Regions from separate parts of the Dickeya dadantii NCPPB 898 genome, predicted to be linked through region 2. Evidence: predicted binding sites of a transcription regulator. Region 2 holds the regulator's gene; each other region holds the start of a gene.
The links. The regulator sigma-54, encoded in region 2, starts transcription at its own class of promoters, with help from an activator protein. The targets are predictions, from matches to a motif close to GTTGGCACANNTTTCGCTNT.
Positions count from the first base shown of each region.

Region 1 (10,350 bases), 1.4 Mb from region 2:
TCTGACGACCGATTTTCTCGCTGCCTTCACGACGAAATTCGGTGCTGGCGACCGCCGTATCGCGGCCGTAGGTGGTGATCACCGTGTTTTGCAACTGACGATCCAGCCCGGCCGACGGGCGGGCGGCGCGAAAAGCGCGGATCTGTTCAATGCCGTACAAGTTTTCCGAGGCGCCGTAGCGCACCGTGCGTTCGTCATGCCAGAACAGCGCGTCCAATACCTCGATGTCGTTGCCGGTCAGCGCCTTTTCGTAGCGGTAAAAGGCGGTGGTGACCTCGGCCAGCACGTCAGGCAGATTGATCTCGGGTGTCATACAGAAGCTCCTTGTGAATTAAGGGATGCGGGCGGCAAAACCCGGGCGATGCCGAGCTGTTCCAGGCGCCAGGCGGCGCGCAGCGCGACGTCTTCCCGCCACGGCGCGGCAATCAGTTGCACGCCAATCGGCAGGCCGCTGGCGGTCGCCAACGGCACCGTCACTACCGGCAGGCCGACGAACGAAATCGGCTGGGTCAGCATACCCATGCTGGCGCGGATCGGTAAATCGGTGTGGTTGATACGCATGGTGTCCTGACCGATCGATGTCGCCGGGCACGGCGTGGCCGGGGCGATCAACAGATCGGTATCGGCGAACAGCACCAGCACGTCGCGGCGGAAATGATCGCGGAAACGCTGCGCCTGCACGTACCAGGCGGCCGGGATCATCGCCCCGGCCAGCAGCCGTTCGCGGGAGAGCGGTTCAAACAGACCCGGCGTGGCGCGCAGCGCGGGCAGATACTGGTTGCCGCCTTCGCTGGCGGAAACAATAAACGCCGCCGTGCGCGCCAGCGCGGCGTTGTCCAGCACCGCGTCGTCATCGGCTTGCAGGGCGGTGGCCACCTGTTGCACGGCGGCGGCGGCCTGTTCATCGCACCACTGCGCGAAGTAGCCGCCCAGCACCCGGCTGCGCAGCGGCGCCTCGTTCGCCAGCGAGGCGACGGTTGATCGCAACGGTTGATCCGCCTGGAACCGATCCGCCGGATCGAGCCCCAGCAGCGCGTCATACACCCGCGCCAGATCGTCGGCGCTGCGCGCCAGCGGGCCGATGTGATCGAGACTGCCGACAAACGGCTGGGTGCCGTGGCGCGACAGGCGTCCGAAGGTGGGTTTCAACCCAAAGATGCCGCACAGCGAAGCGGGGACGCGGATCGAACCGTTGGTGTCGCTGCCGAGCGAGAAATTCACCAGCCCGGCCGCCACCGCCGCAGCCGAGCCGCCGGAGGAGCCGCCGGCGATGCGCGTCAGATCGTGCGGGTTGCGGGTGGCGCCGTAGTGGCTGTTTTCGGTGGTAAAACCGTAGGCGTAAGCATCCATGTTCAGCAACCCGGACAGCAGCGCGCCGCTGGACCGCAACTGGCGCACCGCAAATGCGTCCTGAGCGGCCGGCGCGCGCTGGCTGAACAGTCTGGCGCCGGCCAGCGTGGTTTCGCCGGCGACGTCAAACAGGTTTTTCACCGCGTAGGGCACCGCCGCCAGCGCGGGCAGCGTTTCTCCCTGACGACGCTTGCGGTCGATGTCGGCGGCTTCCGCCTGCATACGCTGCGCCGTGACGCCGGTATACGCGTTGATCGCCGGATTGTCGTTTTCGATGCGCGCCAGCGTGTCGCGGGCGATATCGGCGGCGGAAAGGTGGCCGGCCGCCAGCTCGGCCTGCAACGCACGGATGGACAGCTGAGCGGGGTTCATGGCCGGTATACCCCCGCCACTTCCTGACGTTCGTCCAGCGGGAACGCCATCAGCGGCTGCGCCATCGCGGCGATGCGTGTGAATTGTACATGCAGTTCCTGGCGACGGGCATCATCCAGATCCAGTTGCAACAGAATTTCCATCTGTTGCAGGTACGCGGCCAGCGCGTCCTGATCGATATCCCTATGTTCCATAAGTGAAGACCTTATCGGGGTGTGAGATTAGCAAGATAGTGAGATTAAAACCCGGCGGCGCTGCCGTTGCTGCGCGGGTCGCTGGCGCCTTCCAGCATGCCGTTGGCATGGCGGACGATAGCGCCGGCGTGGCCGACGGTTTCACTGAATCCGCCGAGCAGTTCCACATCGTGACCCAGCGTATGCAGCGCTTCGACGGTGGCCGGCGTAAAGCGATCTTCCAGTTTCAGCGTGTCGGAAGACTGGCCCCAGGTGCGGCCCAGCAGCCAGCGCGGCGCGGTAATCGCCTGTTGCAGCGGCACGCCCTGTATCACATGGCGGATGAACAGCGCCGCCTGCGTCTGCGGCTGACCGTCGCCGCCCATTGAGCCGTACACCATGGTTCGTCCGTCAGACAGTCGCGCCGCCGCCGGGTTGAGGGTGTGAAACGGCTGCTTGCCCGGCTCCAGCGCTAGCAAGTGGGCCGGGTCCAGACTGAAGGAGGCGCCGCGGTTCTGCCACAGCACGCCGGTGCCCGGCAGCACCATGCCGCTGCCGAATTCGTGATAGAGGCTCTGGATAAACGACACCGACAGGCCGTGGCGATCGCACACGCCCAGCCAGACGGTGTCGCCCGGCCCCTTGCCTTGCCCCCAGGGCGCGGCGGTGCGGGTGTCAACATGCTTGCTCAACATATCCAGATGGCCGGTGGATAACAGCGCCTGGATATCCTGGGTGATCCGTTTCGGGTCGGTGATGTATTTGTCGCGCAGCCTGAAAGCCAGCTTGGTGGCTTCCACCACGCGGTGTATGGTCTGGCTGTCGCTGAGGTCTTCCATCCCCAGACGGTCGGTGATGCCCAGAATCGCCAGCGACACCAGTCCCTGCGTCGGCGGCGCCAGATTAAACACCTCGCCTTTGCTGTGTTTCAGCACCAGCGGCACGGTACGGCGGGCGCGGTAATTCGCCAGATCGTCGGCGGTGACCGGCATGCCCAGTTCCGCCATTTGTGCCGTCATGCGCGCCGCCAGCGCGCCGCGGTAAAAGCTGTCCAGCCCGTCCTGCGCCAGTTGTTGCAGCGTGTCGGCGAGGTCCGGTTGGGTAAAACGGCTGCCGGTACGCGGGATCTCGCCCTGCGGCATGAATACGCGGCAGAATTCGGCGAAATCGCTCAGTTCGTGGCCGCGGTTAATCAGCGCGTCTTCCTGCGACTGGGTGACCGGAATGCCGTGGCGGGCGTAACCGATGGCGTCTTCCAGCAGGGTGGCGAGCGGCAGCGGGCGGTTGATGTCCAGCTCGGCGGCGTAGGTCAGCGCTTCCTGCCAGCCGCCCACGGTGCCGGCTACGGTGAGCGCCGCGGTCGGGCCGCGGTGCGGAATGCGGTTTTCCCCCGCATATAAGGCGCGGGTCGCCAGCGAACCGGCCGCGCCGCTGGCGTCGATGGCGATCGGGTCGCCCTGCGGCGGCACAATCAGCCAGAAGCCATCGCCGCCCAGGCTGTTCATGTGTGGGTAGACCACCGCAATGGCGGCCGCGGCGGCGACCATCGCTTCGATGGCATTGCCTCCGGCGCGCAAAATACGCTGCGCGCTGGCACTGGCAAGATGATGCGGCGTGACCGCCATGCCCGATGGGGCGATATTGCTTTGCATCATGAGTAATAAGGCTCTTGTTAGACGGTAGGGTGGTCGATGCTAAGCAAAAGCTGTTCCATCTTTTTTTCTGCTTGTCGTCGGCCGACGGTTATATGCTATGTTCAGCATAACGCCGAAAGGGTGAAACAAAAGTTACAGAGCGCAAAAAGTGACAAGGACAGGCATGAAGCAGATTGATGAACGGTTACGCAGCCAGTACAGCGAACTGTCGCCGCAGGAACAGCGGGTGGCGGAATTTATCTTTGACCATTTAGACGACCTCATTAGCTATAACAGCGCCGAGCTGGCGCGGCTGAGCGGCGTGTCCAAAGCCACGGTCAGCCGCCTGTTCCGCCGCCTGGGTTACCCCAGCTACCGGGAGATGCGCGATGAGCTGCGCACCCTGCGCCAGAGCGGCATGCCGCTGACGGATAACCGCGACGCGGTGCAGGGCAACACCCTGCTGTCGCGCCATTACAAGCAGGAAATGGCTAACCTGACGCAGTGGGTCAACCAGATCGATCCACAGCAGTTCGGCGCGCTGATCGCGGCGTTGCAGCAGGCGCGGCGCGTCTGTGTGCTCGGGCTGCGCAACAGCTATCCGGTAGCGTTGCATCTGCGCCAGCAACTGCTGCAAATCCGCCCAGCGGTGCCGCTGCTGGCGCAACCCGGCCAGACGCTGGCGGAGGAACTGGCGGATCTGGATGAGCAGGATGTGGTGGTGGTGGTGGCGTTCCGTCGCCGTCCGCGGCTGATCCTGCCGCTGTTGCAGCACTTGCGCACCCGGCAGATTCCGGTGCTGCTGCTGTGCGAACCGCAGGCGCATACGCTGCCGCCGTTGGCGACCTGGTCGCTGACCGCGCCGCTGGACAGCGTGTCGGCTTTTGACAGCTACGCCAGCGCCATGAGTCTGGTTAACCTGATCAGCAATGCGTTGCTGCATCAGATGCTGGCGGACGGCCGTCAGCGCATTCACGATATTGCCGATCTTTACCTGCAACTGGATGAACTGGAGCAGCGTTAATCGCGCGCCTTACTGGTGCGGATGTTCTTTTTTGGTGCAATAAATTCCTCTTGTTATGACCTGTTATTGTGCGCTGCGGACTGAGATTCGGGCGCTTTCTTCCACTGAATAAATCCCCGTACTTACCTGGTTCAGCGCAATTCCTCCCCGGTCTGCGGTAGCGAAACGCTAGCCGGATATCTGGCACGCATTTTGCTTTTTTATTTGCAACGAAGGTTTCAATATTCTTATTGAAGAATCTTTGGTTTCAAACTAACTTAACTGGGGGCACAGCAATGAAGATCGGAAAACGTTTTTTGGCGGTAGTTGGTGCAGCACTGTTGATGGTTCAGGCCGGACAGGTAATGGCGGACCAGTTGCAGGATATCCAGAAACGCGGCGTGTTGCGTGTCGCTGTGCCGCAGGACTTCCCGCCGTTCGGCTCGGTCGGCACCGATTTGCAGCCGCAGGGGTACGACATCGACATGGCGCGCTATCTGGCCAGCGAGATGAAACTAAAGTTGCAGCTGGTGCCGGTGACCAGTGCCAACCGCGTGCCGTATTTGCAGACCGATAAGGTGGATTTGGTGATTTCCAGCCTGGGTAAAAACGCCGAACGTGAAAAAGTGATCGATTTCAGCCGCGCCTACGCGCCGTTCTTCCTTGGTGTGTTTGGTCCGAAAGACACCGATGTCGGCGCGCCGGAGGCGTTGCAGGGCAAAACCGTCGGCGTGACGCGCGGCGCGGTGGAAGACATGGTGCTGACCGAGACTGCGCCTAAAACCGCCGACATCAAGCGCTATGAAGACAACAACACCACGCTGTCGGCCTATCTGTCCGGGCAGGTGCAGTATATCGCCACCGGTAATCTGGTGATTGCGGCGATTGCCGAGAAGAACCCGGCCAAAGCGCCGGTGGCGAAATTCATGCTGAAAGACTCGCCTTGCTACATCGGCCTGAAGAAGGACGAGCCGGCGCTGAAGGCGAAAATCGACGAATTGATTGAAAAAGCCGTTAAGGACAACACGCTCAACGGCCTGTCCGAGAAATGGTTGAAAGCGCCGCTGCCGGCCAATCTGGGCGCGTAAGGATACGCCATGACTTATCAGCTTCATTTCGCGGCGCTGTGGCCTTACTGGCCGGAGTTACTGGCCGGCCTGTGGGTCACCGTGCAACTGACGACGATGGCGACGATCGGCGGGATCGCCATCGGCATTTGCGGCGCGGCATTGCGTAGCGGTAAACCGACCGTCGTCAGCCGCCTGTGGGGCCTGTACGTCGAGGCGATCCGCAATACGCCATTTGTGGTGCAACTGTTTTTCATCGTGTTCGGTCTGCCGGGGCTGGGGCTTAAGCTCACCGCCGGGCAGGCCGCCCTGCTGGCGATGCTGGTCAACCTGGGGGCTTACAGCACGGAAATTATCCGCGCCGGTATTCAGGTGACGCCGAAAGGCCAGTGGGAAGCCGCGCGGGTGCTGGGGCTGTCGCGCGCCCAGACGTTCACGCGGGTGATTTTGCCGCCCGCGCTGCAACGGATTTATCCGGCGCTGGTCAGTCAGTGCATCATCGTGATGCTCGGTTCGTCCGTGGTATCGCAGGTGTCGTTCGAAGAGCTGACTTTCGCCGCCAATTTAATTCAGTCCCGGACCTTCCTCAGCTTTGAGGTGTATCTGGTGACCACGCTCTGCTATCTGGCGCTGTCGATGTTGATGCGTCAGTTGCTGTTGCTGGCCGGGCGACGCTTTCTGGGGACGCCGCGCTGATGATGACGTTTACTGACTGGGATATTGTGCGCAACCTGCTGCTGGCCGGGCGCTGGACGGTACTGCTGTCGCTGGCGGCGTTTTTCGGCGGCGGGCTGGTCACGTTGCCGCTGTTGCTGCTGCGCCTGACCAAACGGCGGTGGCCGCTGCGTCTGACCCGGCTGTACGCCGATGTGTTTCAGGGCACGCCGCTGCTGATGCAGCTGTTTCTGGCGTTTTTCGGGCTGGGGCTGTTCGGCATCGACGTCAGCCCGTGGACCGCCGCCGCGCTGGCGTTGACGCTGTTTACCAGCGCGTTTCTGCTGGATATCTGGCACGGCAGCGTGCAGGCGTTGCCGAAAGGGCAGTGGGAAGCCTGCCGCTGCCTGGGGCTGAGCTTCACGCAGACGCTGACCCGGGTGATCGCGCCGCAGGCGATGCGTATCGCCATCGCGCCGACGGTCGGCTTTTCGGTGCAGGTGATCAAGGGCACCGCGCTGGCGTCGATCATCGGTTTCGTCGAACTGACCAAGGCCGGCACCATGCTCAATAACGTTACCTTCCAGCCGTTCAAGGTGTTTGGGCTGGTAGCGCTGGGCTATTTCCTGCTGTGTTACCCGCTGTCGTACTACAGCCGTTATCTGGAGAAGAAATTCAATGCCGCTCATCACCATTAATCAGGTCCATAAATATTACGGCCAGAACCACGTGCTGAAAGGGGTGGATCTGGATGTTGATGCGGGCGAAGTGATCTCCATCATCGGCCGCAGCGGCTCCGGTAAAAGCACTCTGCTGCGCTGCATTAACGGGCTGGAAGGTTATCAGGACGGCAGCATCAAGCTCGGTGGTATAACCGTAACCGACCGCGACTCGCAGGCGCGGGAAATCAGCCGCTCTATCGGCATGATTTTTCAGAATTTCAACCTGTTCCCGCACATGACCGCGCTGGAAAACGTGATGCTGGCGCCCAAGCTGGTGCTGGGTAAAAACGCCGCCGAATGCCGCGAGCTGGGCGTGAAAATGCTGGAAAAAGTCGGGCTGGGCGAGCGTATCGATTACTACCCGTCGAGCCTGTCCGGCGGCCAGCAGCAGCGGGTGGCGATCGCCCGCGCGCTGGCGATGAACCCGAAGGTGTTGCTGTGCGATGAGATCACCTCCGCGCTGGACCCAGAACTGGTCGGCGAAGTGCTGAAGGTGCTGGAACAACTGGCGGCTGAGGGCATGACGTTGATTCTGGTCACCCACGAAATGAATTTCGCCCGCGAAGTGGGCGACCGGGTGGTGTTCATGCATCAGGGCAAGGTGTGGGAGCAAGGTAAGGGCGATGAACTGTTCGCCAACCCGCAGACCGCCGAGCTGAAACAGTTTATCGCCTCGGTGCGGCTGTAGCGCCGCGAGCCGTACAAGCCATTACGATTTTAATGTTATTTAAGGATATCAGGAGTTCATCACATGCATAACGACCTGTTTGCGCAGATCAATCCGCCCCATCGTCTGCTCATGGGGCCTGGCCCGATCAACGCCGACCCGCGCGTACTGCGCGCGATGGCCAGCCAACTGGTCGGGCAGTATGACCCGGCAATGACCGGGTACATGAATCAGGTGATGGCGCTGTATCGTCAATTGTTCCGCACCGATAACCGCTGGACGATGCTGGTGGACGGCACGTCCCGCGCCGGCATCGAGGCGATTCTGGTGTCGGCGATCCGCCCCGGCGATCGGGTGCTGGTGCCGGTGTTCGGCCGCTTCGGCCACCTGCTGTGCGAGATTGCCCGCCGCTGCCGTGCCGATGTGCACACCATCGAGGTGCCGTGGGGCGAGGTATTTACGCCGGATCAGATAGAAGACGCCATCAAGCGGGTGAAACCGCGCCTGTTGCTGACCGTGCAGGGCGACACGTCGACGACCATGCTGCAGCCGCTGGCGGAGCTGGGCGCTATCTGCCGTCGTCATGACGTACTGTTTTACACCGACGCCACCGCTTCGTTCGGCGGCAACCCGCTGGAAACCGACGCCTGGGGGCTGGATGCGGTGTCCGCCGGGTTGCAGAAATGTCTGGGCGGGCCGTCCGGCAGCTCACCGGTGACCCTCAGCTCGCGTATGGAAGCGGTGATTCGCCAGCGTAAATGCGTGGAGCAGGGGATCCGCACCACCGACCATCAGGACGGCGACGATGAAATGATTTACTCCAACTACTTCGACCTCGGCATGATCATGGATTACTGGGGACCGGAGCGGTTGAACCACCATACCGAAGCCACCAGCATGTTGTTCGCCGCCCGCGAGTGCGCCCGCGTGATTCTGGAAGAAGGGCTGGACGCGTGCATCGCTCGCCATCAGTTACACGGCCGCGCGCTGCTGGCCGGCATCGAAGGTATGGGGTTACAGCCTTACGGCGATATCGCCAATAAGATGAGCAACGTGCTGGGCGTGGTGATCCCGCAGGGGATCCACGGCGAGCAGGTGCGCAAGCTGCTGCTGGAGGATTTCGCCATTGAGATCGGCACCTCGTTTGGGCCGTTGCAGGGCAAGATCTGGCGCGTCGGCACCATGGGTTACAACGCCCGCAAAGACTGCGTGATGCAAACGCTGACCGCGCTGGAAGCGGTGTTGAACCGTCTCGGTTTTCGCTCCGCGCAGGGCGCGGCGTTGCAGGCGGCATGGGATGTGTACGATGCCGCACGGGCGCCGGCATGAGCGAGGCGCTGATGGAAAACATGATGACGGATCTCGACGTGCAGGCGGCGGCTCGCCGGGTGATGGCACGCTGCGATCGGCTGGCGGCCATCAGCGAAACCGCCGGCCAGCTCACCCGCGTTTATCTGTCGCCGCAGCATCTTCATGCCAACCAGCAGGCGGGCGAGTGGATGCGGGATGCGGGGATGCGCGTGTGGCAGGACAGCGTCGGCAATATTTGCGGCCGCTATGAAGGTAACACGCCGGGCGCGCCGGCGCTGCTGCTGGGGTCGCACCTTGACACCGTCCGCAACGCCGGCCGTTACGACGGTATGCTGGGGGTGCTGGCGGCGATTGAAACCGTGTCGTTCCTGAATCAACACGGGATACGCTTGCCGGTGGCGCTGGAGGTGATCGGTTTTGGCGACGAAGAAGGTACCCGCTTTGACGTCACGCTGCTCGGTAGCCGCGGATTGACCGGCACCTGGCCCGACGGCTGGCTGTCGCGCCCGGACGCCAACGGCGTGACCGTGGCGCAGGCGCTGACGCAGGCCGGGCTGAATCCGGATGCTATCGCCCAGGCGGCCCGGCCGGCGGCGGATATTCTGGCCTATCTGGAGTTGCATATCGAGCAAGGGCCGTGTCTGGAGCAGGCCGGGCTGGCGCTGGGTGTGGTGACCGCCATCAACGGCGCGCGGCGGCTGAACTGTACCTTTACCGGTCATGCCGGTCATGCCGGCACGGTGCCGATGTCGCAGCGGCAGGACGCGCTGGCGGCGGCGGCGACGTGGATGACGCAGGCCGAGCAGATAACGCGTGACAGCGATCCTTATTTGGTGGCGACTTTCGGCACCTTGCAGTGCCTGCCCGGCGCGGCCAATGTGATTCCCGGCGAAGTGCGGTTGACGCTGGACATTCGCGGCCCGGAAGATAAACCGCTGGATGCGCTGCTGCAACGGCTGCTGACGCTGGCGCAGGACATCGCCATGCAGCGCGGCTGCGCGTTCAGCGCCGACGAGTATTACCGCATCGCCGCCACCCGTTGCGACGATGAACTGCAACAGCGGCTGTCCGCTGCGGTGACGCAGGTGCAGGGCGACAACCTGTCGCTGCCGAGTGGCGCCGGCCATGACGCCATCGCCATCGCCGAACGTTGGCCGGTGGGGATGCTGTTCATGCGCTGCAAAGGCGGCATCAGCCACCATCCCGATGAGTCGGTACTGGAAGACGATGTGGCGCTGGCGCTGCAGGCGCTGCTGCTGACGGTGTGGGGATATCGGTAATTAAGAGCGCCTGAGCGCTCTTGACTCTTAATATTACAAACCGAACTTATCGGCGTCGCGCCAGGCGGGAAAAGCTTCACGGTAGCTTTGCAGCGCTTCCAGCGACAGTTCGGCGTC
Region 1 covers NZ_CM001976.1:3,707,096-3,717,445, reverse strand. The annotation lists gene hpxZ (oxalurate catabolism protein HpxZ) at 1-313, opposite strand, end outside; gene DDA898_RS16760 (AtzE family amidohydrolase) at 310-1,722, opposite strand; gene hpxX (oxalurate catabolism protein HpxX) at 1,719-1,916, opposite strand; gene DDA898_RS16750 (gamma-glutamyltransferase family protein) at 1,961-3,550, opposite strand; gene DDA898_RS16745 (MurR/RpiR family transcriptional regulator) at 3,714-4,553, shown strand; gene DDA898_RS16740 (transporter substrate-binding domain-containing protein) at 4,829-5,620, shown strand; gene DDA898_RS16735 (amino acid ABC transporter permease) at 5,630-6,295, shown strand; gene DDA898_RS16730 (amino acid ABC transporter permease) at 6,298-6,951, shown strand; gene DDA898_RS16725 (amino acid ABC transporter ATP-binding protein) at 6,932-7,663, shown strand; gene DDA898_RS16720 (pyridoxal-phosphate-dependent aminotransferase family protein) at 7,727-8,971, shown strand; gene hpxK (allantoate amidohydrolase) at 8,968-10,233, shown strand; gene DDA898_RS16710 (amidohydrolase) at 10,267-10,350, opposite strand, start outside.
Region 1: DDA898_RS16750 (gamma-glutamyltransferase family protein) is a predicted target of sigma-54. The motif match lies at 3,591-3,610, and genes of this name have one in related genera.

Region 2 (10,350 bases):
GATATGGCGCCCTTTGGCCGAATCCAGCATCAGCATGGCGATGACGCTGCTGGCGTCGGCTTCGGTGCCGCTTTCATTGCGTAGCAACACCGCGGAGTCAAAGCTTTGTACCAGCTCGAACAGCTTCATGGCCGGGCGGGCGTGCATCCCTAAGCGGTTTTTCACTTCAACGGTTTGCCTGACGGTCATGATTTGCGTTTTTCCAGCGTACGGTGGCGTGACTGTACGTTTTTGCCACGGGAACGAAAGTAATCCGCCAGTTGCTCGGCGATGTAGACGGAACGGTGCTTACCGCCGGTACAGCCGATGGCGACGGTAAGATAGCTGCGGTTGTTGGTTTCCAGCATTGGCAGCCACAGTTCCAGGTAGCTGCGGGTCTGATAGATGAAGTTGTGGACTTCGGTGTGCCGGTCAAGAAACGCGGCCACCGGTTTATCCAGACCCGTCATCGGACGCAGTTTCGGGTCCCAGTGGGGGTTAGGCAGGAAACGCACGTCAAACACGTAGTCCGCGTCAATCGGGATGCCGTGCTTGTAGCCGAATGACTCGAAGACCATGGTCAGCTCGCGCTCGCGTTTGCCCAGTAAGCGGGTGCGCAACATTTCTGCTAATTCATGCACCGACATTTCCGAGGTATCGATGATCAGATCGGCGCGCGAGCGCAGCGGCTCCAGCAAATCGTTTTCTTCATCGATAGCGCTTTCCAGCGACAGGTTTTTGCTGGAGAGCGGGTGCAGGCGACGGGTGTCGCTGTAACGCCGAATCAGCGTATTGCGATCGGCGTCCAGAAACAGCAGTTGGGGAGAAAAACTCTGGGGCAGGCGGGTCAGGGCATGTTCCAGCACTTCCGGCGTTTCCGGCAGGTTGCGCACGTCAATGCTGACCGCCGCGGAGATATTTCGTTCCGCCAGCGTGTGCGCCAGCTCGGGCAACAGCACCACCGGCAGGTTATCTACACAATAGAAACCCATGTCTTCCAGCGCGCGCAGGGCTACGGATTTCCCCGAACCTGAACGACCACTGACAATCATCAGCACCATCTGACGACTCCCCCCTGGCAGCGGGATGGTGAATGTCCACCGCCACAGTTAGCTAACTTCGTTTTCCCGGCAGGGCCGGCATCCTGTCAGGCTCGCGCCTGCTGTTACGCGTGTTGTGGAAAGCAGCCGAAACCGGCGCCCGCCAGCCGTCAGGGCTGGTCGGACAGATCCGCTTCCGTCATGATCTGATACAGCTCGTCATCGCTTTGAGCGGCGCGCAGCCGCTTACACACGGTTTTATCCGCCAGCCGTTTGGCGACGAGCGACAAAGTATGTAAGTGGGTTTTACATTGTTCAGTGGGAACCAGCAAGGCAAAAAGCAGATCGACCGGCTGGTTGTCGATGGCGTCAAAGGCGATCGGCTGTTCCAACTGGATAAAGACGCCGACCGCGCCCAGCGTATTCTCGTCTTCCAGCTTGCCGTGCGGAATGGCGATGCCATTGCCGATGCCGGTGCTGCCCATGCGTTCCCGGGTCAGAATCGCTTCAAACACCATCTGCGGCGGCAGGTTGAGCTGTCTGGCGGCCAGTTCACTGATGATTTCCAGTGCGCGCTTTTTGCTCTGACAGTGGACGGCGCTACGCGTGCACTCCTTACGGAGAACAGCGCTAAGTTGCATAACGGGCTCGTTGTTCATGATACGTTCACTTAACGACACTGTTGCCTTAGGTTACCGGCCCGCCATCACACAGTGGGCCGGTTGCTGTCCCTGCACCTGAAACGGCAAAAATCAGTGCTGTTTCAGTTTATCCTTATGTTTGTTTAACTGTCTTGCCAGCTTGTCGATCAAGAGATCGATGGCGGCATACATATCATCCGCTTCCGATGTGGCATGCAGCTCACCTCCGTTGACGTGGATGGTGGCATCCGCAATGTGCAGGATCTTTTCCACTTTCAGTACCACGTACACCTGATTGATACGATCAAAGTATTGCTCAAGTTTGGCGAATTTTAAGTTTACGAATTCACGCAGAGCATCGGTAATTTCGACGTGGTGTCCGGTAATGTTAAGCTGCATATCGTCTTCCTTCTCATGTAGGGGTCAAACCAGCTGTTTGCGTTGGTTTGACGGCGGGATAGATAAAGACTCTCGATACTTGGCGACAGTGCGGCGGGCCACAATGATTCCCTGTTCGGAAAGCAGTGAGGTCAGCTTGCTGTCGCTCAGCGGTTTAGCGGGGTTTTCCGCTGCAATGAGTTTCCTGACCAGCGCGCGGATAGCGGTGGATGATGCCTCGCCGCCGTTGTCGGTGTTGACGTGGCTGGAAAAGAAATACTTCAGCTCAAAAATACCGCGCGGACTGTGCAGAAATTTCTGGGTCGTTACGCGGGAAATGGTGGACTCGTGCATGTCCACGGCCTGGGCGATATCCGCCAGCACCATGGGTTTCATGAATTCTTCGCCGTGTTCGAAGAACGCCTGCTGTTGTTCCACAATGCAGCGGGTCACCTTCAGCAGAGTATCGTTACGGCTTTCCAGACTCTTGATGAGCCAGCGGGCTTCCTGCAAATGGCTGCGAATAAACTGGCCATCGCTGTCGTTGCGCGCGCTGCTGCCGAGTGCGGCGTACTGTTGGTTGATCTGCAAACGCGGCACGCTGTCGGTATTAAGCTCCACCGCCCAGTGGCCCTGAATTTTGCGCACCAGCACATCCGGAATGACATACTCGGATTCGCCGGTGTTGATCGACTGCCCCGGGCGCGGATCCAGCGACTGGATCAACGCCAGCGCTTCTTTCAGCACTTCTTCCTTAAGACGGCTGGTGCGGATCAGGGTACGGAAGTCATGGTTGGCGAGCAGGTCGAGGTATTCGCTGACGATGAGTCTGGCCTCGGCCAGACGGGGAATGCCATTGTCGAACTGCGATAGCTGCACCAGCAGGCATTCGCGCAGATCGCGGGCGGCCACGCCGACAGGGTCGAAGCGTTGTACGCGCTTGAGCACCGCTTCCACTTCTTCAAGCGTCACATCGTCGTTACCGATGCTGTCGCGGATATCGTCCAGCGACACGGTCAGGTAGCCGGTGTTGTCCACCGCGTCCACGATAGACGTGGCGATGGCGGAATCCGTGTCGGAAAACGGCGTCAGTTCCACCTGCCACATCAGGTAATCCTGCAGCGTCTGGGTGGTTTCGCCCTGATAGACCGGCAGCTCTTCGTCACGGTAGTCAGTGCTGGTGCCGGACGGCGTGCCGGCGGTGTAGATTTCATCCCAGGCGGCGTCGAGCGGCAGCTCGTCGGGCATATCCTTCTGCTCCAGCGCCTCGCGGGTATCCAGCGTTTCGCTGTCGCTGCTTTCCTGGGTTTCCACTTCGTCATGAATATCGGCCTGCTCCAGCAACGGGTTGCCTTCCAGCGCCAGTTGGATTTCCTGCTGGAGTTCAAGCGTGGACAACTGCAGCAGGCGGATGGCCTGCTGTAACTGCGGTGTCATAGCCAGTTGCTGGCTGAGCCTGAGTTGCAAACCTTGCTTCATAACGTGCGCTAACTTCCTTTTTGAATGATCAACCTAAAATGACGTTATCAGAGTCGGAAGCCTTCGCCCAGATAGACTCGTTTTACCTGCTCATTCGCCAGTATATCCATCGGTGAGCCGTGGGCAATAAGCTGGCCCTGACTAACGATATAAGCACGTTCACAGACATCGAGCGTTTCGCGAACGTTATGGTCGGTAATCAACACGCCTAATCCGCTATCGCGCAGATGCTCAATGATTTTCTTGATGTCGATGACCGAAATCGGGTCTACCCCTGCAAAGGGTTCGTCCAGCAGGATGAATTTGGGGTTGGCGGCCAGCGCCCGGGCGATTTCCACCCGGCGGCGTTCACCACCGGACAGCGATTGTCCCAAACTATCGCGCAGGTGAACAATATGAAACTCTTCCATTAGTTCGTGGGCGCGATCCTGCTGCTGTTCACGGGTCAGATCTTTTCTGATTTCCAGCACCGCCATCAGGTTGTCGTAGACGCTCAGACGCCGAAAAATCGAGGCTTCCTGCGGCAGGTAACCGATGCCGCGGCGGGCGCGATCGTGCAGCGGCAGCAGGCTGATGTCTTCATCGTCGATCACGATGCGGCCTTCGTCGCGCGGGACGATACCGACAACCATGTAGAAGGTGGTGGTTTTGCCGGCCCCGTTGGGCCCAAGCAGCCCGACGATTTCGCCCGAATTCACATTCAGGCTGACGTTCTCCACCACTTTGCGGCCTTTATACGCCTTGGCCAGATTTTCGGCGATTAGTGTTGCCATGGGTTAGCGCGTTACTCACTGTTGTTTGGTGGGCTTGCCGGTGTTGCCGCTGGGCTTGGCGCCGTTCTGGGTGCCTTTGTCCTGCAACTGCGTCGGGACCAGCACGGTGGTGACTCGCTTGCCTTTGTCGCTGAACGCTTCCATCTGCTGCTGCTGCACCAGATAAGTGATGCGGTCGCCTTTGACGTTGCTGTCCAGCTGTTCCAGATAGGCGTCGCCGGTCAGAATAACCAGCTGTTTGTCCATTTCGTAACGCATCTTCTGAGAATGGCCTTTGACCGGCTTGCCGTTGTCCTGCATCTGATAGAAGGTAGCCGGGTTGCCGTAACCCTCGATCACTTCATGGCCCTGTTGGCCGTTAGGACGGGTGACCACCACCTTGTCGGCCTGCGCTTTTATTGAGCCCTGCGTGACGATAACGTTGCCGGTGAACGTCACCACATTGCCCTGCATGTCCAGCGCCTGCTGATCGGAGGTGATGTGGATGGGTTGATCGGTGTCGCCGGTCAGCGCCAGTGCCGGAACACTGACGGCAAAAAGCGAGCTGGCGATCAGTATGCTGTGTAAAACATTAATTTTTTGGTTGGATTTCATAATAGGATTTTACCTTATCGATCAGCTCAGCGGTTTTGCTGCGCAGATTTCCGCGCATTTTCAGTCCGTTAGAAGTAAAGTTGACACCGTACAGGGTGACTTCGTCATCCGACGTCACGTCCTGCGTAACCAGATTTATCTGCGCATTATCCGTTTTAATTCGCTCCAACTGTGAGTCGTTGGTCAGGCTGTTGACCTCGACATGACCGTACAGATACAGCATGCGATCTTTCGTCAGTTTGGCGCGGTCGGCCCGTACCGACCAGGTGGCGACGGTTTGTTCATTAAACATGGTCGCCACCGGCTGGGTAAACCAGCTTACCTGGTCGGCGTTGTAGTGCTCCGCTTTTTCGGCCACCAGCTTGTAACTCAGCTTTCCGGTCGGGTCATACACCACGGTAATGTTTTGCTGCATGGTATAGGCCGGATCATTATTCTGCACTTCCGTCGGCCCATTTCCCGCACGCTGGTTTGTCAGATTTAACCCGATCAGCACCAACGCAATCAATGCCAGCAACAGCGTTAGCCAGCGTTTTGTTTTACTCATATCGACAGCCCTTTGGCGAAGTCCAGTTTACCCTGCGCCAGCAGAATAAGATCGCAAATCTCTCTGACCGCGCCGCGGCCGCCGGCAATACGCGTCACATAGTGCGCGTTGGGCAGCAGCAACGGATGGGCGTCGGCCACCGCGACGCTCAACCCTGTCTCGGCCATCACCGGCCAGTCGATCAGATCATCGCCGATGTAGGCGACCTGGCTGGCGGTGAGCGACAGTGTATCCAACAGCTCGCGGAAGGCCAAAAGCTTATCCGACTGTCCCTGATATAAATGGCGGATACCCAGCGTCTGGCAGCGGTCGACAAGCAGCTGCGACGAACGGCCGGTGATAATCGCCACGTCGACGTCGGACGTCAGCAGGCAGCGAATGCCGTAGCCGTCGCGAACGTTGAAGGCTTTCAGTTCTTCGCCCTGATTGCCCATGTAGATCAGGCCGTCGGAAAGTACGCCATCGACATCGCAGATTAACAGCCGTATATCACGGGCGCGTTGCATGACCTGGGTATCGACAGGCCCGTAGCAGGTATCGGTTTGCGGCCGGATTTCACTCATTCACACATATCCTTGGTTTTTCATTCTGCGTTGTACTCACGCCGCCGATTCATACCACGCCGGCGCGCAGCATATCGTGCATGTGGACGATCCCCCGCAGGCGGTCGTCCTCCGCCACCAGCAGTGAGGTGATATGGCGGGATTGCATCAGATTCAGGGCGTCCACCGCCAGCGTTTGCGGCGTAACCCGGATACCGCCGCGCGTCATCACATCGGCGATGCCGGCGCTGTTAAGATCGATATTCATGTCGAACACCCGGCGTAAGTCACCATCGGTAAAGATGCCTTCGATACGATCGTCCGGGCCGCAAATCACCGTCATCCCCAGATTCTTGCGGGTAATCTCCAGCAACGCGTCACGCAGCGACGCATCGCGGCCGACGCGGGGGATCTCGTCGCCAGTGTGCATGATATCGTTGATCCGCAACAAAAGTTTGCGGCCAAGTGCGCCGCCGGGGTGCGACAACGCGAAATCTTCGGCGGTAAAGCCGCGCGCCTGCAACAGCGCGACGGCCAGCGCATCGCCCATCACCAGCGTAGCGGTGGTGCTGGAGGTCGGCGCCAGACCCAGCGGGCAGGCTTCCTGCGATACATGGACGCAAAGATGGATGTCCGCCGCTTTGGCCATCGTGCTTTCCGGATTGCCGGTCATGCAGATCAGGCACACCTGCAGGCGCTTCAACACCGGGATGAGCGCCAGAATTTCATGGGACTCGCCGGAGTTGGAAATGGCGATCACGATATCCTGCGCGGTAATCATGCCTAAATCGCCGTGGCTGGCTTCGCCGGGGTGGACAAAAAAGGCGGGCGTGCCGGTGCTGGCAAAGGTGGCCGCCATCTTGCAGCCGATATGCCCCGACTTGCCCATACCCATCACCACTATCTTGCCGTGGCAGTAAAACATTTTCTCGCAGGCGCGCGAAAAATTGTCGTCAATGTATTGATCCAACTGCGCAAGGCTGTCGCGTTCGATGGACAGTACCTGCCGGCCGGCGGTCTGGAAATCGAAACCAGGTTGTAGCTCGAAATGTGACATGTAAAACATCCTGCGTTGCCAATGCTCTGGCTATGAGAACAAGAACAGCATCGAAAGGTACGCGATGAACGCACACAACAGCAATGCCCCCGCGCCCTGACCAATGCGCCGTTTCTGGCGAAGACAAAGAACCGTCAGGAGTGCGCTGACCCCCAGCATCACCCAATAGTCGCGCGCAAACGCGAGCGGATTCACCGCACCGGGGGACAGGAGCGCTGGCACGCCCAGCACTATCACGATATTAAAGATATTGGAACCAATCAGGTTGCCGAGCGCGATGTCGTCCTCTTTCTTTAGGGTGCCGACGATCGCGGTCGCCAATTCCGGCAGACTGGTGCCGACGGCCAGCACCGTGAGCCCGATGGTCAGTTCACTGATATTAAAGTAATTGGCGATGACAGTGGCGTTATCGATCACAATCCGTGCTGACATCGGCAGAATAATCAGGCCGATCAGCAGCCATAGCAGCGCCACAGTCTGGTTGTTCTCTCTGGGCAGCTCGGCCATCTGTTCCCGGGTCAGGCTGTCGTCGCCACGGTTCTGGGCGGCGCGCGCCATACGCAGCATCAGCACGATACAACCACCGGCCGTCAGCAGCAGAATCACGCCATCCAGGCGACTCAGGAAGCTGTCGTGCAGCAGTACGCCGCACAGCAGCGTCACCACCAGCATGGGCGGCAGTTCCTGACGCAACAGGGGGGAATGAAAAGTCAACGGGCGAATCAGCACGGCGCTGCCGAGGATTAGCAGAATGTTGGCGATGTTTGAACCCAATACGTTGCCGACCGCCATGTCGGTCTGATGGTTGAGCGCGGCGGTCACGGATACCATCAGTTCGGGCAGCGAGGTGCCCATGCCTACAATCGTCATGCCGATAATCATCGGCGGTACGCCAAAGGTGCGGGCCAGTACGGCGGCGCCATACACCAGACGGTCGGCGCCATAAACCAGTAATACTAAACCAACAATTAACAGTACTGTCGCAAAAAGCATGCAGCGTCCTTTATTCAGGTATAATCACCGGTTTATTGGCGAACAAACCAGTATTTCTGGACGAATAATAAGCAAAACCGCCATTTTTCCTCGTTAGCGCTAATTCTGACTGCGCAGGGCGAAAAAGTAAAACCAATGGCAATTTTGGTCACGAACCGGTGTCCTGATTCTGTAACAGTGAAGGGGCCAGCGTAACACCCTGGAAGACAGTTGTCGGGGCTGTGCGGCGCAAAAATGTGAAAACGGGCGGCTGCTATCGGCGGCCGTTGAGGAAAGAGACTATGAACCACGAAAATCTGGTAGAAATTCGCGGGCTCAGTTTCCGGCGGGGCAACAGGCCGATTTTTTCGGATGTCTCGCTGAACGTGCCAAAACAAAAAATCACGGCCATCATGGGGCCGTCCGGCATCGGTAAAACCACGCTGCTGCGTCTGATTGGCGGGCAACTGCAACCGGACAGCGGCGAAATCTGGTTCGACGGGGAAAATATTCCGACTCTTTCCCGTTCCCGTTTGTATGAGACTCGTAAGAAAATGAGCATGCTGTTTCAGTCCGGTGCGCTGTTTACCGATCTGAACGTGTTCGACAATGTCGCCTGGCCGCTGCGCGAACATACGCAACTGCCCGAGCCGCTGCTGCACAGCACGGTGATGATGAAGCTGGAAGCGGTTGGGTTGCGCGGCGCGGCGGAACTGATGCCGTCGGAGCTATCAGGGGGGATGGCGCGACGGGCGGCGCTGGCGCGCGCCATTGCGCTCGACCCGCAGCTGATCATGTTCGATGAGCCGTTTGTCGGCCAGGATCCGATCACCATGGGCGTGTTGGTGAAGCTGATCGACGAGTTGAATCATGCGCTTGGCGTGACCTGCATCGTGGTGTCTCACGATGTGCCGGAAGTGCTGAGCATTGCCGATTATGCTTACATCATTGCCGATCAACGCGTGGTGGCGGAAGGCTCGCCGGCTGAATTGCAGCAAAATGGCGACCCGCGCGTGAGGCAGTTTCTGGATGGCATTGCTGATGGCCCGGTGCCGTTCCGCTATCCGGCAGGCGATTATCAGCGTGGGCTGTTAGGCTTGGGGAGTAAGTAATTCATGCTATTACAGGCATTAGCGTCGTTGGGACGCGTTGGCATTCAGGTTTGCGCCGCTTTCGGGCGTGCCGGGTTGATGCTATTCAATGCGCTGGTTGGAAAGCCGGAACCGGCCAAACAGTGGCCGCTGCTGCGCAAGCAACTGTATAGCGTCGGCGTGCAGTCGCTGCTGATCATCATGGTATCCGGCGTATTCATCGGTATGGTGCTGGGGTTGCAGGGGTATCTGGTCCTGACTACCTACAGCGCTGAAGCCAGTCTGGGCATGATGGTGGCGCTGTCATTGCTGCGCGAACTGGGGCCGGTGGTGACCGCGTTACTGTTCGCCGGGCGCGCCGGTTCAGCCCTGACGGCGGAAATCGGGCTGATGAAGACCACCGAGCAGTTATCCAGTATGGAGATGATGGCGGTGGACCCGTTGCGTCGCGTCGTGGCGCCGCGCTTTTGGGCCGGAGTGATCTCCATGCCGCTGCTGACGGTGATTTTTGTCGCCGTCGGTATCTGGGGCGGGGCGCTGGTCGGCGTGGACTGGAAAGGCATCGACAGCGGCTTTTTCTGGTCGGCGATGCAGAACGCAGTGGAGTGGCGGAAAGACTTGCTTAACTGCGTAATCAAGAGCCTGGTGTTTGCCATTACCGTTACCTGGATTGCGCTGTTCAACGGTTATGACGCGATTCCGACGTCAGAAGGCATCAGCCGCGCGACGACCCGCACCGTGGTGCACTCGTCGCTGGCGGTACTGGGATTGGATTTTGTGCTGACAGCACTGATGTTTGGGAAATGAGTCGATGCAAACAAAGAAACATGAAATTTGGGTTGGCGTATTCATGCTGATTGCGCTGTGCGCCATAGTCTTTTTATGTCTGAAAGTCGCCGACCTGAAATCGCTGGGGCAACAACAGACCTACCGTTTGTACGCGACCTTCGACAATATCGGCGGTCTTAAAGCGCGTTCTCCGGTGAAAATCGGCGGGGTGGTGATTGGCCGGGTGGCGGATATTTCGCTGGACACCAAGACGTATCTGCCGCGGGTGGCGATAGATATTGATAAGCGTTACGACCACATCCCGGATACCAGTTCGCTGGCGATTCGCACCTCCGGTCTGCTGGGAGAACAGTATCTGGCGCTGAACATGGGTTTTGAAGACGAGGATATGGGAACGTCGATTCTGAAAGACGGCGGCACCATTCAGGACACCAAGTCGGCCATGGTCCTGGAGGACCTTATCGGTCA
Region 2 covers NZ_CM001976.1:312,316-322,665, forward strand. The annotation lists gene npr (PTS phosphocarrier protein NPr) at 1-189, opposite strand, end outside; gene rapZ (RNase adapter RapZ) at 186-1,040, opposite strand; gene ptsN (PTS IIA-like nitrogen regulatory protein PtsN) at 1,190-1,678, opposite strand; gene hpf (ribosome hibernation promoting factor) at 1,772-2,059, opposite strand; gene rpoN (RNA polymerase factor sigma-54) at 2,084-3,517, opposite strand; gene lptB (LPS export ABC transporter ATP-binding protein) at 3,565-4,290, opposite strand; gene lptA (lipopolysaccharide ABC transporter substrate-binding protein LptA) at 4,306-4,884, opposite strand; gene lptC (LPS export ABC transporter periplasmic protein LptC) at 4,862-5,431, opposite strand; gene kdsC (3-deoxy-manno-octulosonate-8-phosphatase KdsC) at 5,428-5,994, opposite strand; gene kdsD (arabinose-5-phosphate isomerase KdsD) at 6,044-7,030, opposite strand; gene DDA898_RS01950 (calcium/sodium antiporter) at 7,061-8,023, opposite strand; gene mlaF (phospholipid ABC transporter ATP-binding protein MlaF) at 8,305-9,114, shown strand; gene mlaE (lipid asymmetry maintenance ABC transporter permease subunit MlaE) at 9,118-9,900, shown strand; gene mlaD (outer membrane lipid asymmetry maintenance protein MlaD) at 9,905-10,350, shown strand, end outside.

Region 3 (10,350 bases), 620 kb from region 2:
TGAGATATATTTTCAACGAAAACATGACGGAGATAAAAATAATGTGACTTGTCAGCGTGGTACTCCCGGTCATAAAGCCATAGTATGTGAGGCGGTATCCCTCAAGGGGCGCGATACTGGCGCAAGTTAAGGAATATCACCCGACGTTTATTGCTTTTGTCGTCGTGCCCGAGGCGATTGACACCACAACGATTGACACAACAATAAGACCGGCACAAAAGCCCTAGACGGAAAATAAGACCCGATGAATCATTCCATTATGCGGCTGCAAGTGAGAAGAAAATGTCGAATAAACCGTTCTATTACCAAGATCCGTTTCCATTAGCGAAGGATAAAACCGAATATCGTTTAATCAGCAGCGATTTTGTTTCCGTTAGCCAGTTTGAAGGCCAGGATATTCTTAAAGTCGACCCGCAGGGGCTGACGCTGTTGGCCCAGCAGGCATTCCACGATGCCTCTTTCCTGCTGCGCCCTTCCCACCAGCAACAGGTCGCCGATATCCTGCTCGACCCGGAAGCCAGCGAAAACGACCGTTATGTCGCGCTGCAGTTCCTGCGTAACTCCGAAATCGCCGCCAAAGGCATCCTGCCCACCTGTCAGGACACCGGCACCGCCATCATCGTCGGCAAAAAAGGCCAACGCGTGTGGACCGGTGGCGACGATGCCGAAGCGCTGTCGCGCGGGGTGTACAACACCTTTATCGAAGACAACCTGCGTTATTCTCAGAACGCAGCGCTGGACATGTACAAAGAGGTCAACACCGGCACCAACCTGCCGGCGCAGATCGACCTCTACAGCACCGAAGGCGATGAATACAAATTCCTGTTCGTCACCAAAGGCGGCGGTTCCGCCAACAAGACCTACCTGTATCAGGAAACCAAAGCGCTGCTGTCGCCGGGTAAGCTGACCAACTATCTGGTGGAAAAAATGCGTACGCTGGGCACCGCGGCCTGCCCGCCGTACCACATTGCGTTCGTCATCGGCGGTACCTCGGCGGAAACCAACCTGAAAACCGTCAAACTGGCCTCCACCCGCTACTATGACGAGCTGCCGACCGAAGGCAACGAGCACGGTCAGGCGTTCCGCGATGTGGCGCTGGAACAGGAATTGCTGGAAGAAGCCCGCAATCTGGGGCTCGGCGCCCAGTTCGGCGGCAAATACTTCGCCCACGATGTACGTGTGATCCGTCTGCCGCGTCACGGCGCTTCCTGCCCGATCGGCATGGGCGTGTCCTGCTCGGCGGACCGCAACATCAAGGCCAAGATTAACCGTCAGGGTATCTGGCTGGAACAGCTGGAAACCAACCCCGGCAAATACATTCCGGAACACCTGCGTCAGGCCGGCGAAGGCGAAGTGGTGCGCATCGACCTGAACCGCCCGATGGCCGATATTCTCAAAACGCTGTCGCAGTACCCGGTTTCCACCCGTCTGTCGCTCAACGGCACCATCATCGTGGCGCGCGACATTGCGCACGCCAAGCTGAAAGAGCTGCTGGATAACGGCGGCGAGCTGCCGCAATACGTGAAAGATCACCCGATCTACTACGCCGGCCCGGCCAAAACGCCGGAAGGTTACGCCTCCGGTTCACTCGGCCCCACCACCGCCGGCCGTATGGATTCCTACGTTGATCTGCTGCAATCCCACGGCGGCAGCATGATCATGCTGGCAAAGGGCAACCGTAGCCAGCAGGTGACCGACGCCTGTCATAAACACGGCGGCTTCTACCTCGGCAGCATCGGCGGCCCGGCGGCGATTCTGGCGCAAAACAGCATCAAGAGCCTGGAATGCGTGGAATACCCGGAGCTGGGTATGGAAGCTATCTGGAAAATCGAAGTAGAAGACTTCCCGGCCTTCATCCTGGTGGATGACAAGGGCAACGACTTCTTCCAGGTGATCCAGTCGCAGAATTGCACCCGCTGCGGTTGATGATTCGTCAGGCTAGGGGACAATATTGCTGACAGCCCCTTACAGGTAAGGTGACGGTTTTTCCGGCGTTAAAAACTGTGCCGAGGTGGGCGAATTCGCCGGGTGAGCCGCATGGACGCGGCGAAAGCTCGTGCCGCGTCTGACAAAAACGCCGGAAGCGTTTTTGAACACCGTTTACGCTGGCCCGCAGGGCGAGCCCCAGGGATGGGGCGAGTAATCGTGTCACGAGCGGCCCGAATAGCGAAGACGAACGCCGAGGGAACCGCGCAGCGGCACAGTTTAGCCCCCAGCCAGAGGTCAAGGAGAGGTGGCGTGAACCTCTCCTTGTCGTGCGTGCGATGCTGCTGCAAAGGGACAGCCAATGTCATCACGCACGAAACATCTCGCCGCTCCGGCATAAATTCTCCAGTAACAAAATAATCAAGCTGTTTATCAACACAAAATTATTTTATCCCCAGCCGTTTTGCCATCCGGTGCAAATTACCGCTATCCACCGCCAGCTCGCGGGCGCAAGATGACCAGTTGCCCTGATGTCGCGTCAACGTGTCGCTAATCACCTGCCGTTGATACTGATCCGTCGCATCCCGCAGGCTGACGCCACGCCACGGCGGTACGGTATCGGCGGCGGCCGAATGAGGCTCGTCAGGCAAAACGCCATCCAGATTCAAATGCTCCGGGCGTAATGTCAGATCGCCGGTCGTTCCACCGGCCCGCGCCACAATGGTCGCCCGGTAAATCACATGTTCCAGCTCGCGCACATTTCCCGGCCATGGATAGCTCGCCAGCAACTGCGTCGCCTCCGACGACAACGCCAGCCGCTGCAACCCCAACCGGGCACGGCTGCGCTCGCAGAAAAAACCGGCCAGCACGGCAATATCCTGACCGCGCGCGCGCAGCGGCGGCACCGACAGCGGAAACACGCTCAGACGATGGAACAGGTCGGCGCGGAAAGCGCCTTCCTGTACCGACTGTTTTAAATCCCGGTTGGTGGCCGCCAGCACGCGCACATCCACTTTCAGGCTACTGTCGTCGCCTACGCGCTGCAAATCGCCGTACTGCAATACCCGCAACAGTTTGGCCTGTAACGTCAGCGACAATTCGCCGATTTCATCCAGAAACAGCGTACCGTTGTCCGCCAGTTCGAACTTGCCAGTACGGTGGTGAATGGCGCCGGTAAACGCCCCTTTCACGTGACCAAACAGCTCGCTTTCCGCCACCGACTCCGGCAGTGCGGCACAGTTCAGATACACCAGCGGGCGGCCCGCACGCCGCGATCCCTGATGGATAGCCCGCGCCACCAGCTCCTTGCCGACCCCGGTTTCCCCCATGATCAGCACGTTAAGATCGCTGTCGGCCACGATAGCCACTTCTTTTTTCAGCTGCTGCATAGGCTCAGATAATCCCACCATCTCGTCAGCCTCCGCATCCGCCATCGGAGCGGCATCCGGCAGCGGCGCCAGCGTTTGCCGTTCCAGTTGCTCCATCAGCAACGCATTGCTCAAGGCAACGGACGCCATCGCGCCAATCAGCCGCAGTTCCTCATCGCTGAAATGATCGAACTGGTGAGGGTCCATCCCATCAATGGTCAGCGCGCCGATCAGCGTATGGTGAGCAAACAGTGGCAGGCCGACGCAGGCGTGGACTTTCAACGCTTCCTGACCGGGAATCAGGCCATCGTAAGGATCGGGAAGCTGGCTGTCCGCCGGGAAACGCACCACATCGCCCGCCCGGGCTATCGCCTCCAGCCGGGGATGCTCGGACAACCGGAAACGCCGCCCCAGCACGTCCGGCGCCAGTCCATCGGTCGCCAGCGGACGCAGCAGTTGGCTTTCATAACACAGCAACGCAGCGGCATCGCAACACAGCAACTGGCGCAAACTATTGAGCAGGCGCTGAAAGCGGTCCCGGGTTGAAAGCCCTTGTTGCAGTTCAATGGCAATGTGCGCAAAGGAATCTATCGATAGCGGCATGGTCTGTCTTTTTCACAAAGGAGTGTCAAAAAGACATTACTCAGTTATTGTCATAATGACAAAGAGTATTTTTAAAGTACTTAATAATCAAACAGATAAAATTTGGCACGGCTCATGCAATGACATCGCATCCACCTTTACTACATTCACTGGAGTATTACGATGTCTATTCATGTTAAAAACAATATTCACTGGGTCGGGCAGCGGGATTGGGAAGTGCGCGATTTCCACGGAACCGAATACAAAACGCTGAAAGGCAGCAGCTATAATAGCTACCTGATCCGGGAAGAAAAAACGGTGCTGATCGACACCGTTGACCACAAGTTCAGTCGTGATTTTGTACAGAACCTGATGACGGAGATCGATCTGGCGCAGATCGATTACATCGTGATCAACCATGCCGAAGAAGACCACGCCGGGGCGCTGAGCGAACTGATGGCTCACATCCCCGAGACGCCGATCTACTGCACCCATAACGCCATCGACTCCATTACCGGCCATCACCATCATCCGGAATGGCATTTCCACACCGTCAAAACCGGCGATTCGCTGGATATCGGCAACGGCAAACAGCTGGTCTTCATCGAAACCCCGATGCTGCACTGGCCTGACAGCATGATGACCTATATGAGCGGCGACGCGGTCCTGTTCAGCAATGACGCTTTCGGCCAGCACTACTGCGATGAGCATCTGTTCAATGATGAGGTCGATCAGGGCGAACTGTTCGAACAATGCCAGCGCTATTTCGCCAATATCCTGACGCCGTTCAGCCGCCTGGTCACCGCCAAGATCAACGAAGTGCTGGGGTTTAACCTGCCGCTGTCGATGATCGCCACCTCCCACGGCGTGGTGTGGCGCGACGACCCGGCGCAGATTATTCATCACTATTTGCGCTGGGCCGACAGCTATCAGGAAGATCGCATCACGCTGTTCTACGACACCATGTCCAACAATACCCGCATGATGGCTGACGCCATCGCGCAAGGGATCCATGATGTCGATCCGGGTGTCGCCGTAAAAATCTACAATGTCGCCCGCCACGATAAAAACGAAATTCTGACGCAGGTGTTCCGCTCCAAAGGCGTACTGGTCGGTTCTTCCACCATGAATAACGTGATGATGCCGAAAGTGGCCGCCATGCTGGAGGAAATCACCGGTCTGCGTTTCCAGAACAAGAAAGCCTCCGCCTTTGGCAGCTACGGCTGGAACGGCGGCGCGGTTGACCGTATCCAGACCCGGCTGATGGATGCCGGCTTTGAAACCACGCTTTCGCTGAAAACCAAGTGGCGTCCGGATGGATCCGCGCTGGCAATCTGCCGGGAACACGGCCGTGAAATTGCCCGGCAGTGGGCGTTGCATCCGTTAACCGTATCGCCTGCCGCCGCTATCGACGCCGCCGCTATCAACACCGCCAAAACGGCCGAAACGGCTGAAACACCGGCGATCATGGCGGCGCCATCTGCCTGCGCCTGTACCAGCGCGTCAACGTCGCAAGATAATGACCGGATGCAGTGCAGCGTGTGCCAGTGGATTTACGATCCCGCCATCGGTGAACCGATGCAGGACGTGACGCCGGGCACCCCCTGGTCTGATGTGCCCGACAGTTTCCTGTGCCCTGAATGCGGCTTAGGCAAAGACGTGTTTAATCCCATCCACTAAGGAGCGGTCATGTCTGACGACATCATTGTTATCGGGGCGGGTTTCGCCGCCCGGCAACTGATTAAAAACCTGCGTAAGCAGGATACCCAACGCCCGATTCGCCTGATCACCGCCGACAGCGGCGATGAATACAACAAACCGGAGCTGAGCCATGTGATCAGTCAGCATCGCCCCGCCGACGATCTAACGCGCATGAGCGCGGCGCAATTTGCCGAAGAACAGCGGATTACGCTGCTGGCGCACACCTCCGTCACCGGCATTGATGCCGGGCGACGGCAGGTTATCTGCGATACCCGGCACTATGATTATCACACACTGGTGCTGGCGACGGGCGCCAGCGCCGTGATACCGCCGGTTCCCGGTCATGAGTGGATGCTGACGCTCAACAGCCAACAGGAATATCGCCGGGCGGAAACACGTCTGACGCAGGCGACTCGCATTCTGATACTGGGGGCGGGTTTGATCGGCAGCGAACTGGCGATGGATATGGCGCAGGCCAGCAAGCACGTCACGCTGGTGGATCGGGCATCGCATCTCCTTTCCGCGCTGCTGCCCGTCGACATCAGCGCCCGGCTGCAAGACGCCTTGCTGCGACAAGGCGTAGAGCTGATGCTCAATAGCGGACTTCAGCGGTTGGAGAAAACCGACGCCGGCCTGGAAGTCACGTTGATGTCCGGGCGCACGCTGGAGGTCGACGAAGTGATCTCCGCCATCGGATTGCGCGCCAATACCTCGCTGGCAACTGCCGCCGGTCTGACGGTGAATCGCGGCATCGTTACCGACAGTCAGATGCGTACCTCCGATCCGCATATTTACGCACTGGGCGACTGCGCCGAAATCAACGGCAAACTGCTGCCCTTTTTGCAACCGATTCAGCTAACCGCCAACATTGCTGCCAGCAGCATTATAACCAGCACCAGTAATACGGCTGACCAGATACGGGGAGGGAACGGTTCCCTCACCCTACCCGCAATGCTGATTAAGGTGAAAACCCCGCTGTTTCCATTACAGCTGGCTGGCGAAACACAGAACCCGGAGCTGGTCTGGCACACCATCGCCGATCGTGGCGGAATAGTGGCAAAAGGGATGGAAGGAGAGCAACTGCGGGGGTTCGTCGTGGGTGGCGATCGCATGAAAGACGCCTTTCCGCTGTTACGGCAACTGTCATCATGAGTCGCCATCATATCGATGTAATGGTCGCCATACGGTCAGCAGATTATTTGATGTATTTACAATACATATTTCTGGTCACACCATCGCGTGATTAATAGAATAGCCGGATACGCGGATGCACGAGGTTTTTATGCAAGAACTGATTTGTTATAAACACATGCCGGTATGGAACAGCAGCACGCTGCCTGCGGCATTCCAGGAAAAACACAACACTAAAGAAGGTACCTGGGCAAAGCTACAGATTTTAAAAGGCGAGCTGACGTTCGACCTGCTAACAGAACAGGGTGACACCAAAGAGCGCTTCCAGTTCTCACCTCAGCAGCAACCGCCCTATATTGAACCGCAGTGCTGGCATCGCATCGTCTCATTTTCAGACGATCTGGAATGCCAGTTGGGCTTTTACTGCTCGGCGGAAGACTATTACCACAAAAAGTATGAGCTGACACGCACCCACTCGGAAGTGATCAACGCCCTGCGTTATGTTCAGCCGGGAAAAGCGCTGGATCTGGGCTGCGGCGGCGGGCGCAACGCGCTCTACCTGAATCTGAAAGGGTTTGACGTCACCGCCTGCGACAAAAACGCGATGAGCATTGATTCACTTAATAGCATCATCGCCGGCGAACCGCTCAGCCGGATTGATGCGTTCGTCCACGACATCAATCTGGCCGATATTCGTCACCAGTACGATTTCATCCTGTCGACAGTGGTGTTTATGTTTCTGGAGCGGGCGCGGATCCCGGCTATCGTCAGCAACATGCAGCAACACACCGTCGCCGGGGGCTATAACCTGATCGTCGCCGCCATGTCCACCGACGATTTCCCCTGCCCGATGCCGTTCTCGTTCACCTTCGGGCACAACGAGTTGCACGACTATTATCGTGACTGGGAGATCGTGAAATACAACGAGGATGTGGGAGAACTGCACAAAACCGACGCCAACGGCAACCGTATCAAACTGCGCTTTGCCACGCTGCTGGCGCGCAAACCTGCCTGAAGCCGACGCCTGAAAACAATCAGGGCCGGAAAACCGGCCCTGCGGGAACAACAGTCAGCGGCACGCCGCCGGATAATCAGCTGGCTTTACGCTCAGCCGCCTGGCGGTAGGCCACCAAATCTTCGATGGTCAGTACCGGCATAGCGTGCTGTTTCGCGAAGGCGATCACTTCCGGCGCGTGGGCCATGGAACCATCATCATTCGTCAGTTCGCACAACACGCCGAACGGTTTGAACCCGGCCAGACGCATCAAATCCACCGTCGCTTCGGTGTGGCCGCCGCGCGCCAGCACGCCGCCCGGCTGCGCACGCAGCGGGAACACATGGCCGGGACGGTTCAGGTCGCTCGGGCGAGCGTCATCGGCAGTCGCCACGCGAATCGTGGTCAGACGGTCAGCGGCGGATACGCCGGTGGTGACGCCTTCGGCGGCTTCAATCGTGACGGTGAACGCGGTCTGGAAATGGCTGGAGTTGTTTTCCACCATCATCGGCAGTTCCAGCTTCTGGCGGCGTTCCTCGGTGAGACACAGGCACACGATGCCGCTGCCGTGACGGATGGTCAGCGCCATCTGCTCAACGGTCATGGTTTCGGCCGGGAAAATCATGTCACCTTCGTTTTCACGATTTTCATCGTCCAGCACCATCACACCGCGGCCGTGACGCAACGCATCCAGCGCACGTTCAACACGTTCGACAGGGGTACCGAATTCGGAAAGTAAAGTCTGATTCATGGTAAAGAAACCTCATTGTTAATATGGATTACCAGAATCAGGGCGAACTTGAGGAGCCGCTTTTGCACTGAATAAACAGGCAAAAACGCAAAAATAACGCGGGCAGGCGTAAGCCTGTCAGAAACCGTTACTCTCTCCCATCCGGACTATTACCGTCGGCCCCGGAATTGCACCGGATCTGCTGACCTCAAACGATACCGCCTGAGCGCTCGCGGGCTTCCAGCTGGCCTGATGGCGCAAACTGGTTTACCGCCGGTGGGGAATTACGCCCCGCCCTGAGAATAAGCAGGGCTACTATAGCGCTAACCGGAGGGACGGGCAATCTCTAACGCCGCTTATGGATCGCAAAATTCATCGCATGAAAATCACTTTTTGTTTATACCGCTTCAGTCTGGCATTACACTTGGGCTATATAGGCCATTTCGTCAAACAGTTCAGGAAAGCGTCATGATTGACCCGAAAAAGTTAGAGCAGATTGCCCGTCAGGTGCAGGAATCCATGCCAAAAGGCATCCGGGAATTTGGCGAGGATGTGGAGAAGAAAATCCGTCAGATTCTGCAATCGCAACTGGGCAAACTGGATTTGGTCAGCCGCGAAGAGTTTGATGTGCAAACCCAGGTATTGCTGCGAACCCGCGAGAAACTGGCGCTGCTGGAGCAGCGTCTGAGCGCGCTGGAAGCGAAAGCCGCAGGCAGCGAGCCGACATCACAGCCGCCAGCCGATCCGCAGTAATCCCTGCCGGCGCGGTGCCAGACAGGGCTTTCTGCCCTGTCTGCTTTCACTTTCACCCAGCCGTCACGGCCTCGCGTCTGGCTGGCAGCAGCAACCACAACGCCGCCAGCATCCCCAACGCATACAACGACTTCCAGCCGAGCGTCAGCAACAGCGCCGCGCACAGTACGCTGCCGACGCTCGCCATCACGCGGGAACGCCCGCGCAACAGACGCCACCCCGCCAGCATGCACAGCAGATAAATCAGAATGAAAATGCCGTTGGCGTAAACGATCAGCTCGGATAGCGGCAAGTTCAGCCAGTAAATGACCAGACAGCAGATCAAACAGCAAGCCACCACCAGCGATAACGCATTCACCGGCGTACGCGACGCCGATAAACGGGCCAGCCGGCTCTCTTCTGGCGCCTGCGACCACACCAGCCGGGCAAAGCCCTGAGTATAGATATTCACGCTGGCAAAACAGGCGAGATAGCCCACTATGCAGGCCAGCCACAATGCATGATCGCCGAACAGACGCACCACGATACCGGGCAAAGACGCAGTAGCCGCCTGATGAGGGCCATACGCGCCGAAATGCAACACCGCGACAGTACATCCCCAGTAAACGGCGCCCGCCAGCAGCATACCGATCAGCAACGCGCGTGGAAAATCCCGCTCGGGCGATTTGAACTCCGTCGCCAGATGGGCAAAAGCCTCCAGCCCGACGAAGCACCAGAACATCACCGCCAGCGCATCCAGCATCTTCGTTCCGCTAATGTCCGCCAGCGCAGGCCACGGAATCTGGGACGGCATAATCCGACCCTGCCACCAGATCGCCGCCACCAGTAAGACCACCAGCAGCGCAATCAGCGTCTGTATCGTGGCGCTGGAACCGGCGCTGCGCATGCCCAGCAGCCAGATCACGGCCAGCGTCAGCAATTGCACCAACAGTAAGCCGCCCGCCGTCAGGCCAAAGGCCGCCTGCCAGAAACCGGCGGCGATTTGCATCGCCGCGGGCAAACCGACCGGGATGACCGACAAAAATAACCAACCGGTGACCCGGGCCAGACGGGGGCCAAACGCCAGCCGAACAAAATGCGCCGCGCCGCCGGCATTCGGGAAGTGCCGGCCAAGCGACGCAAAGGCGATAGCGATTGGAAACACCAGCGCAATCAGCAGCGGCCAG
Region 3 covers NZ_CM001976.1:933,494-943,843, reverse strand. The annotation lists gene fumA (class I fumarate hydratase FumA) at 283-1,926, shown strand; gene norR (nitric oxide reductase transcriptional regulator NorR) at 2,370-3,896, opposite strand; gene norV (anaerobic nitric oxide reductase flavorubredoxin) at 4,059-5,555, shown strand; gene norW (NADH:flavorubredoxin reductase NorW) at 5,565-6,728, shown strand; gene tehB (SAM-dependent methyltransferase TehB) at 6,859-7,722, shown strand; gene ribB (3,4-dihydroxy-2-butanone-4-phosphate synthase) at 7,799-8,452, opposite strand; FMN riboswitch at 8,578-8,739, opposite strand; gene ubiK (ubiquinone biosynthesis accessory factor UbiK) at 8,900-9,184, shown strand; gene yjeH (L-methionine/branched-chain amino acid transporter) at 9,237-10,350, opposite strand, start outside.
Region 3: norV (anaerobic nitric oxide reductase flavorubredoxin) is a predicted target of sigma-54. The motif match lies at 3,998-4,017, and genes of this name have one in related genera.